DNA from 2 places in the Tateyamaria armeniaca genome. Region 2 is predicted to be linked to the other one. Evidence: riboswitches for the same ligand, from Rfam matches in the RefSeq annotation. Region 2 holds a riboswitch; the other holds the start of a gene.
What was found. Region 2 has a riboswitch for glycine ahead of gcvT (glycine cleavage system aminomethyltransferase GcvT). Riboswitches for the same ligand answer to the same signal wherever they lie in the genome.
Positions count from the first base shown of each region.

Region 1: it holds a riboswitch for glycine, as region 2 does, so the genes downstream of both, ACERZ8_RS02960 (D-amino acid dehydrogenase) here and gcvT (glycine cleavage system aminomethyltransferase GcvT) in region 2, are expected to answer to the same signal.

Region 1 is NZ_JBHDIY010000002.1:586,194-589,598, forward strand. Features, by position in the region: gene ACERZ8_RS02950 (ABC transporter ATP-binding protein) at 1-384, opposite strand, end outside; gene ACERZ8_RS02955 (ABC transporter permease) at 381-1,505, opposite strand; glycine riboswitch at 1,714-1,807, shown strand; glycine riboswitch at 1,824-1,931, shown strand; partial or broken gene ACERZ8_RS02960 (D-amino acid dehydrogenase) at 1,933-3,225, shown strand; gene dacB (D-alanyl-D-alanine carboxypeptidase/D-alanyl-D-alanine endopeptidase) at 3,260-3,405, opposite strand, start outside.
Region 2 is NZ_JBHDIY010000002.1:3,445,877-3,449,281, forward strand. Features, by position in the region: partial or broken gene ACERZ8_RS17555 (methyl-accepting chemotaxis protein) at 1-826, shown strand, start outside; glycine riboswitch at 1,069-1,153, shown strand; gene gcvT (glycine cleavage system aminomethyltransferase GcvT) at 1,315-2,439, shown strand; gene gcvH (glycine cleavage system protein GcvH) at 2,456-2,815, shown strand; partial or broken gene gcvP (aminomethyl-transferring glycine dehydrogenase) at 2,828-3,405, shown strand, end outside.

The DNA of each region.
Region 1 (3,405 bases), 2.9 Mb from region 2:
CTTCATCAGCGACGCGCTCAGTTTCAGATGCTCGCGCATCGGCGCTTCGACATTCTGCAACACGGTCAGCGATGAAAACAGCGCACCATCCTGAAACGCGACACCCCACTGCTTTTCTGCGCGCAACCGCTCTTCACGGCTGCCATGCAGCACATCCGAACCCAGCACATTGATCGATCCGGCAGCGGGGCGGTTCAACCCCACAATCGTGCGCAACAGCACCGATTTGCCCGTACCCGATCCGCCAACGATGCCCAGCACCTCACCCTTCCAGACATCAAGGTCCAGATTGTCATGCACAACCTGCGGGCCAAACTGGTTTCTCAGCCCACGCACAGTGATCACCGCCTCGCGGTCGCTCCGGGTTGCGGGGCTGTCGGTCATACACCCAGCTCCGAAAAGAAGATTGAAAACACGGCGTCGGCCACAATCACGAGAAAGATTGCCTGCACCACCGAGGTTGTTGTGTGCCGCCCAACACTGTCCGCAGATCCCTGAACTTGCATCGCCTGCCAGCACGCCACGGTCGCAATGATCGCGGCAAAGAACGGGGCCTTGATCATCCCGATGGCCAGATGCCAGATGTCGGTATTTTCCTGCAGGCGTGTGATGAACATGCTCGGGCTTACACCCAGTTCGATCCAGCTCATCAGCGCGCCACCAAACAGGCCGGACACGTTGGCGATGAAGCCGAGGATGGGCAACATGATCACCAACGCGATGACGCGGGGCAGCACAAGCACTTCGATAGGGTCAAGGCCAAGGGTGCGCATCGCGTCCAACTCTTCGCGCACCTTCATGGACCCGATCGAGGCGGTAAAGGCCGATCCTGACCTGCCCGCCACGATGATCGAGGTGAGCAAAATGCCCAATTCGCGCAGGATCGAGATGGCGATCAGATCGACGACAAACACCTCGGCCCCGAACTGGCGCAATTGCGAGGCCCCCTGAAAGGCAAGAACGATCCCGATCAGAAAGCTCATCAGAATGACGATGGGAATGGCGTGAAACCCGGTCTCTTCCATCTGGCTGACAAGGGCCGCAGTGCGCCAGCGACGCGGACGCACCACGCCATAGGCAAAGCGGGACAGTATCTCGCCCAGAAAACTCACAAGCGACATCGCCGATGCACCAATGCCAGCCGTCGCCGCACCGATACCCGCCACCCAAGGGATAAGGCCCCGTGGCGGAGCCTCAGCGCCATCCTCTTTCGGCAATGCCTCTTGGACGGTGTCGATCAGCGCCGTGCGATTGGACGAGGTATCGATCAACTCGACACTGACACCCTGCGCCTCAAGCCGCGTCTTGAGGGTCGCAATCAACCACGCGCCGCTGGTGTCGAGCGCCTCAAGACCATCCAGATCAATGCGCAGCGTTTTGGTGTCTGGCGTGGTCTTGCGGAACGCGGGTTCAATCGCCTCAAGGTATTCAATAACCAAGCGCCCGGCTACCTGCAGAACGGGCACATCTTTCGACTCGTCAATACGAAGCGTCGGGGCGGTCATACAACGTCAATCCAGCAGAGAGATCACAGAAAATCTGTGCGGCAACCCGTTTGTGATACCCCAACCCAACGGCAATGGCCACGCCTTTGCAGGGGGGCGGGCACCACGTTCGTGTCGCGCCGGACACGCTCGCCAAACACGCATCAAATCGTGCAATCAAATCGATTGACCGAACGGCATCCAACCCCCTATATCGCGCTCAGTCGCCAAGGCTGACATGGGAGAGCGCAGGTCGAGATCACCTGCCGCCGAAGGAGCAACGCCCCGACAAACTCTCAGGCACACAGAACCGTGCCAGCCGCGCCCGCCAAACGGGTACATCGACGATCTGGAGAGCGGTCGGGCGCAGACGCCCCCGGCCCACCGAAGGAGAAAGCGCCAGACCACCGGCGTCAAACTCTCAGGTTACGCAACAGATGGGGACGCGAACCGGCATGCCGCCGGGCGCGTCCATGTCAACTGCGTCGCTTTTTCGGGGGATCCCCACATGACCCATATCGCCGTGATCGGCGCCGGTATCACCGGTATCACCACCGCCTACGCTCTGGCCCGTCGCGGCTATGAGGTGTCCGTGTTCGACCGCAACCGCTATGCGGCGATGGAAACGTCTTTTGCAAATGGCGGGCAGCTGTCGGCGTCCAATGCCGAGGTATGGACACGTTGGGGCACCGTGATGAAGGGGCTGAAATGGATGTTCCACCCCGAAGCGCCCCTGCTCGTGAACCCCAAACCCAGCTGGCACAAACTGTCGTGGATGGCCGAGTTCATGGGCAACATCCCCCAATACGAGGCCAACACGATTGCCACAGCGCGTCTGGCCATCGCCGCGCGCGAACACCTGCTGGATTTCGCCAGCGAAGTCGGCGTCGACTTCGACATGGAACGGCGTGGCATCCTGCACATCTACAACAAACAGTCCGAATTCGACCACGCCCGGCGCGTGAACGTGCTGCTGGAAAAGGCGGGGCTGGAACGGCGCGAGGTGTCGGCAGACGAAGTGCGCAAACTGGAACCGGCCCTCCAAACCGAAACGCTTGGTGGGTTCTACACCGAAAGCGATTTCACCGGCGACATCCACAGCTTTTCGCGCAAACTCAGCGATGCCTGCGAAAAGATGGGCGTAAAATTCCATTACAAATCCATCGTCACCGAAATCCAGCACACCGGCGCCGACGTCCGGCTGGACTGGACTGAAGGTGCGGCGAAAAACAGCGAAATCTTTGACGGCATCGTGGTCTGCGCCGGGGTGGCCAGCAAGGCCATCGCCGGCCAACTGGGCGACCGCGTGAATATCTATCCGGTCAAAGGGTACTCGATCACCGTCAACCTCGACGATGCCGCGAGCCAAGAGGCCGCACCTTGGGTCAGCCTGCTCGATGATCAGGCCAAGGTCGTGACCTCGCGTCTGGGCAAGAACCGCCTGCGGATTGCAGGAACCGCGGAATTCAACGGCTACAACCTCGACATCCGCGATGACCGGATCAAACCACTGCGCGACTGGTGCGAGACGTTCTTTCCCGCCGTTTCCACGGAACACTGTGTGCCATGGGCGGGCTTGCGGCCCATGTTGCCCTCGATGATGCCAAAGGTCGGACCCGGCAAGAAACCCGGCGTCTACTACAACACCGGCCACGGGCATCTGGGCTGGACCCTGTCTGCTGCCACCGCCCAAGGGGTCGCGGACTGCATCGACGCGGCACGGATGAAAAACGCCGCGTGACAGGCGGGGCGGATCAGGATCCGCCTTACCTGCCTTAACTTCCGTACACAGCACCCCACCGGTCGATCAGCCGCTGCTGCATGACCTTGGCCCGTCCATTCCAACTGCGTGCGCCCTGCGGGGCCTCGCGGTTGGCCTTGGCGATCCGCGACCGCGTCGCCTCGTCTGCGGCAAAGATGG
Region 2 (3,405 bases):
GGGTCCGTCGTGGCCGGGACAGACAAAATCCAGTCGGAAGTCGCAGGCGTGACCAACAGCGCCATAGAATTGAGCCGACGCACGGAAAGCCAGGCAGCAACCCTTGAAGAAACCGCAGCCGCCGTGTCGCAAATCAGCGCGTCCGTCAAAAGCTCGGCCGAGGGCGCGCAAAGTGCCAATGACATCGTGAGCACGGCCCGGGAAAACGCGACAGCCTCGGGCAAGGTTGTTCACGAAGCTGTTGCGGCCATGGACGACATCTCGAAAAGTTCGACCGAGATCCAGTCCATCGTGAAAGTCATCGACGATATCGCCTTTCAAACCAACCTTCTTGCTTTGAATGCAGGCGTTGAAGCAGCACGCGCTGGCGATGCAGGACGCGGATTTGCTGTGGTCGCATCAGAGGTGCGCGCCCTTGCCCAACGGTCCTCAGAGGCCGCCAGTGAGATCGGGACTCTCCATCGCGTCGTCAACCCAAAGCGTTGACCTCGGTTCCAAGCTGGTTGGGGATGCGGGCAACGCTCTGGAGCAGATCATCGCGTCGGTGTCCGACATCTCGCACCATGTCTCGCACATCGCAGAGGCCACGCAGGAACAGTCCGCCAGCGTGGGTGAGATCAACACTGCGATGGGCCAACTGGATCAGGTGACGCAGGAAAACGCAGCCATGTTCCAGGAAACCACAGCCGCGTCGCAAAATCTGACGCGCGTGGTGGAGGACCTGACCCTGCAGATACAACGGTTTTCGACCCGACCTCCGCCGTCCGAGAATGAAACCTTCGAGCAGACTGAGGCGGAAGAGACCGTCTTGGCGCGGTCTGCATAGCCTGATGTGAACGGGGCGTAGACAGTCCGCGTATTCGTTGTCGGCCTTGCCGGTCGTTACGGGCCGCAAACAAGCCCCACATTTGAGCCTCAGTCACGCACACTGACCAGCGCAAATGCTCAAAACCCAACGCTGGCTCCGACCAAACCACGCAGTTCACTTCGCCATACCAGTCATCGTGAAGACCCCCATGCGAGATACTCCTTGCCATCCCGATGGTGTTTCCGATACGAAACTCGGGACGCTTGACGTTGGGAGAACCAGATCACTGGTGCCGAAGGAGCAACTGCCTCGGAAACTCTCAGGCCACAGGACCAACGCAAAGCCACAAGACTCTGGAGAGTGATGCCCAGCGCATCCGCCGAAGGGATAATGATCTCAGGCACGCAGGACAGAGGAGGCACCGACGCGCAGACACTTGTCTGCGTCTGATATGGTGCCGCTTGATTTCACGCAAATCTCGTCGGCTAGGCAGAAGGCGATGGGATATGTCCGACCTCAAGCAAACTCCGCTGCATGCGTTGCACATGACCCTTGGGGCCAGGATGGTGCCCTTTGCCGGGTATGAGATGCCGGTCCAATACGCGCTTGGCGTGCTGAAGGAACACCTCCATACGCGTGCGAAGGCCGGGCTGTTTGATGTCAGTCACATGGGACAGGTGATCGTGGGCGGCCCGACATATGAAGCGGCGGCACAGGCCCTTGAAACGCTGATCCCGGTCGACGTCCTGGGACTGGGCGAGAACCGGCAGCGCTATGGGTTTTTCACCAACGAGGATGGCGGTATCGAAGACGATTTGATGCTGGCCAACCGCGGTGACCACGTATTTGTTGTGGTCAATGCCGCCTGCAAGGACGCCGATATCGCAAATATGAAGGCGGCGCTGGAACCTGATGTGAGGGTAACGGAACTGACCGATCGCGCGCTGCTGGCCCTGCAGGGGCCTGCTGCCGAAACGGTTCTGGCCACGCTTGATCCGCGCGCAGCGGACATGCGTTTCATGGATGTGGCCACACTTGAGTTGGGCGGGACAGAAGCCTGGGTGTCGCGGTCGGGGTATACAGGCGAGGATGGGTACGAGATTTCCGTGCCTGCGAACCAAGCCGAAGCGCTCGCCCGAACCTTTCTGGCGCACCGTGATGTCGAAGCCATTGGTCTGGGGGCGCGCGACTCGCTGCGCCTTGAGGCCGGGCTGTGCCTTTACGGGCAGGACATGGATGCTGGCCTGAACCCGGTCGAGGCGTCACTGGCTTGGGCGATCCAGAAGGTCCGGCGCGCCGATGGGCCCCGATCAGGTGGTTTTCCCGGCGCTGACACGATCCTGAGCGCCCTGACAAACGGCGTGGATCGCCACCGTGTCGGGCTGCGACCCGAGGGCCGCGCGCCGATGCGGCAGGCCGTGCCCCTGTTTGAAACCGAAGACGGTGGTGCGCAGATCGGCTTTGTGACTTCGGGCGGCTTTGGCCCGACAGTCGACGGGCCGGTTGCCATGGGCATTGTGGCCGACGGCCTGCACCTGCCGGGAACCGTTCTTTATGGCGAGTTGCGCGGCAAGCGCCAACCGGTGACGGTTGTGAAACTGCCGTTCGTTGCGGCCAACTTCAAAAGATAACCAAAGAGGAAAACCCATGAAATACACAGAAGAACACGAATGGCTGCGCGCCGACGGGGATGCTTATGTTGTGGGCATCACCGAACATGCCACCACCCAGCTTGGTGATCTGGTCTTTGTCGAACTGCCCGAAGTCGGCACAGTGGTCAGCAAGGACGACGAAATTGTTGTGATCGAAAGCGTGAAGGCGGCATCGGACATCATGGCACCGGTCGATGGCGAAATCACCGAAGTGAACACCGACCTTGCCGACGATCCAAGCCTCGCTAACAGCGACCCGCTGGGCAAGGGCTGGTTTTTCAAGATCAAGCCGTCCGATGCCTCCCAACTCGACGGCATGATGGACGAAACCGCCTATAACGCGCTGATCGGCTGAGGAACGCACACCATGACTTTCAAACCCACCGACTACCTGCCTTACGATTTTGCGAACCGCCGCCATATTGGGCCGTCGCCCGCCGAAATGGACGAGATGCTGGACGTGGTGGGTGCGAAAGACCTTGATGCGCTGATCGACGACACGATCCCGGCGGGCATCCGTCAAAAAGAGCCGCTCGATTTCGGCAAGGCCAAGTCCGAACGCGAATTGCTGCACCACATGCGCGTGACCGCGTCCAAGAACAAGGTGCTGACCTCGCTCATCGGCCGGGGCTATCACGGGACGGTCACGCCGCCCGCGATCCAGCGCAATATCCTAGAAAACCCCGCGTGGTATACCGCCTACACCCCCTATCAGCCGGAGATCAGCCAAGGGCGGCTTGAGGCGCTGTTGAATTTCCAGACGATGGTGTCGGATCTGACGGGTCTTGAGATTGCAAATGCGTCGCTGCTGGACGAGGCGACCGCATGCGCGGAGGCGATGACCATGGCGCAGCGCATTTCCAAGGCGAAAGTGACCGGCTTTTTCATCGATGAAAACTGTCACCCCCAGAACATCGCCGTGATGCAGACGCGTGCCGCACCGCT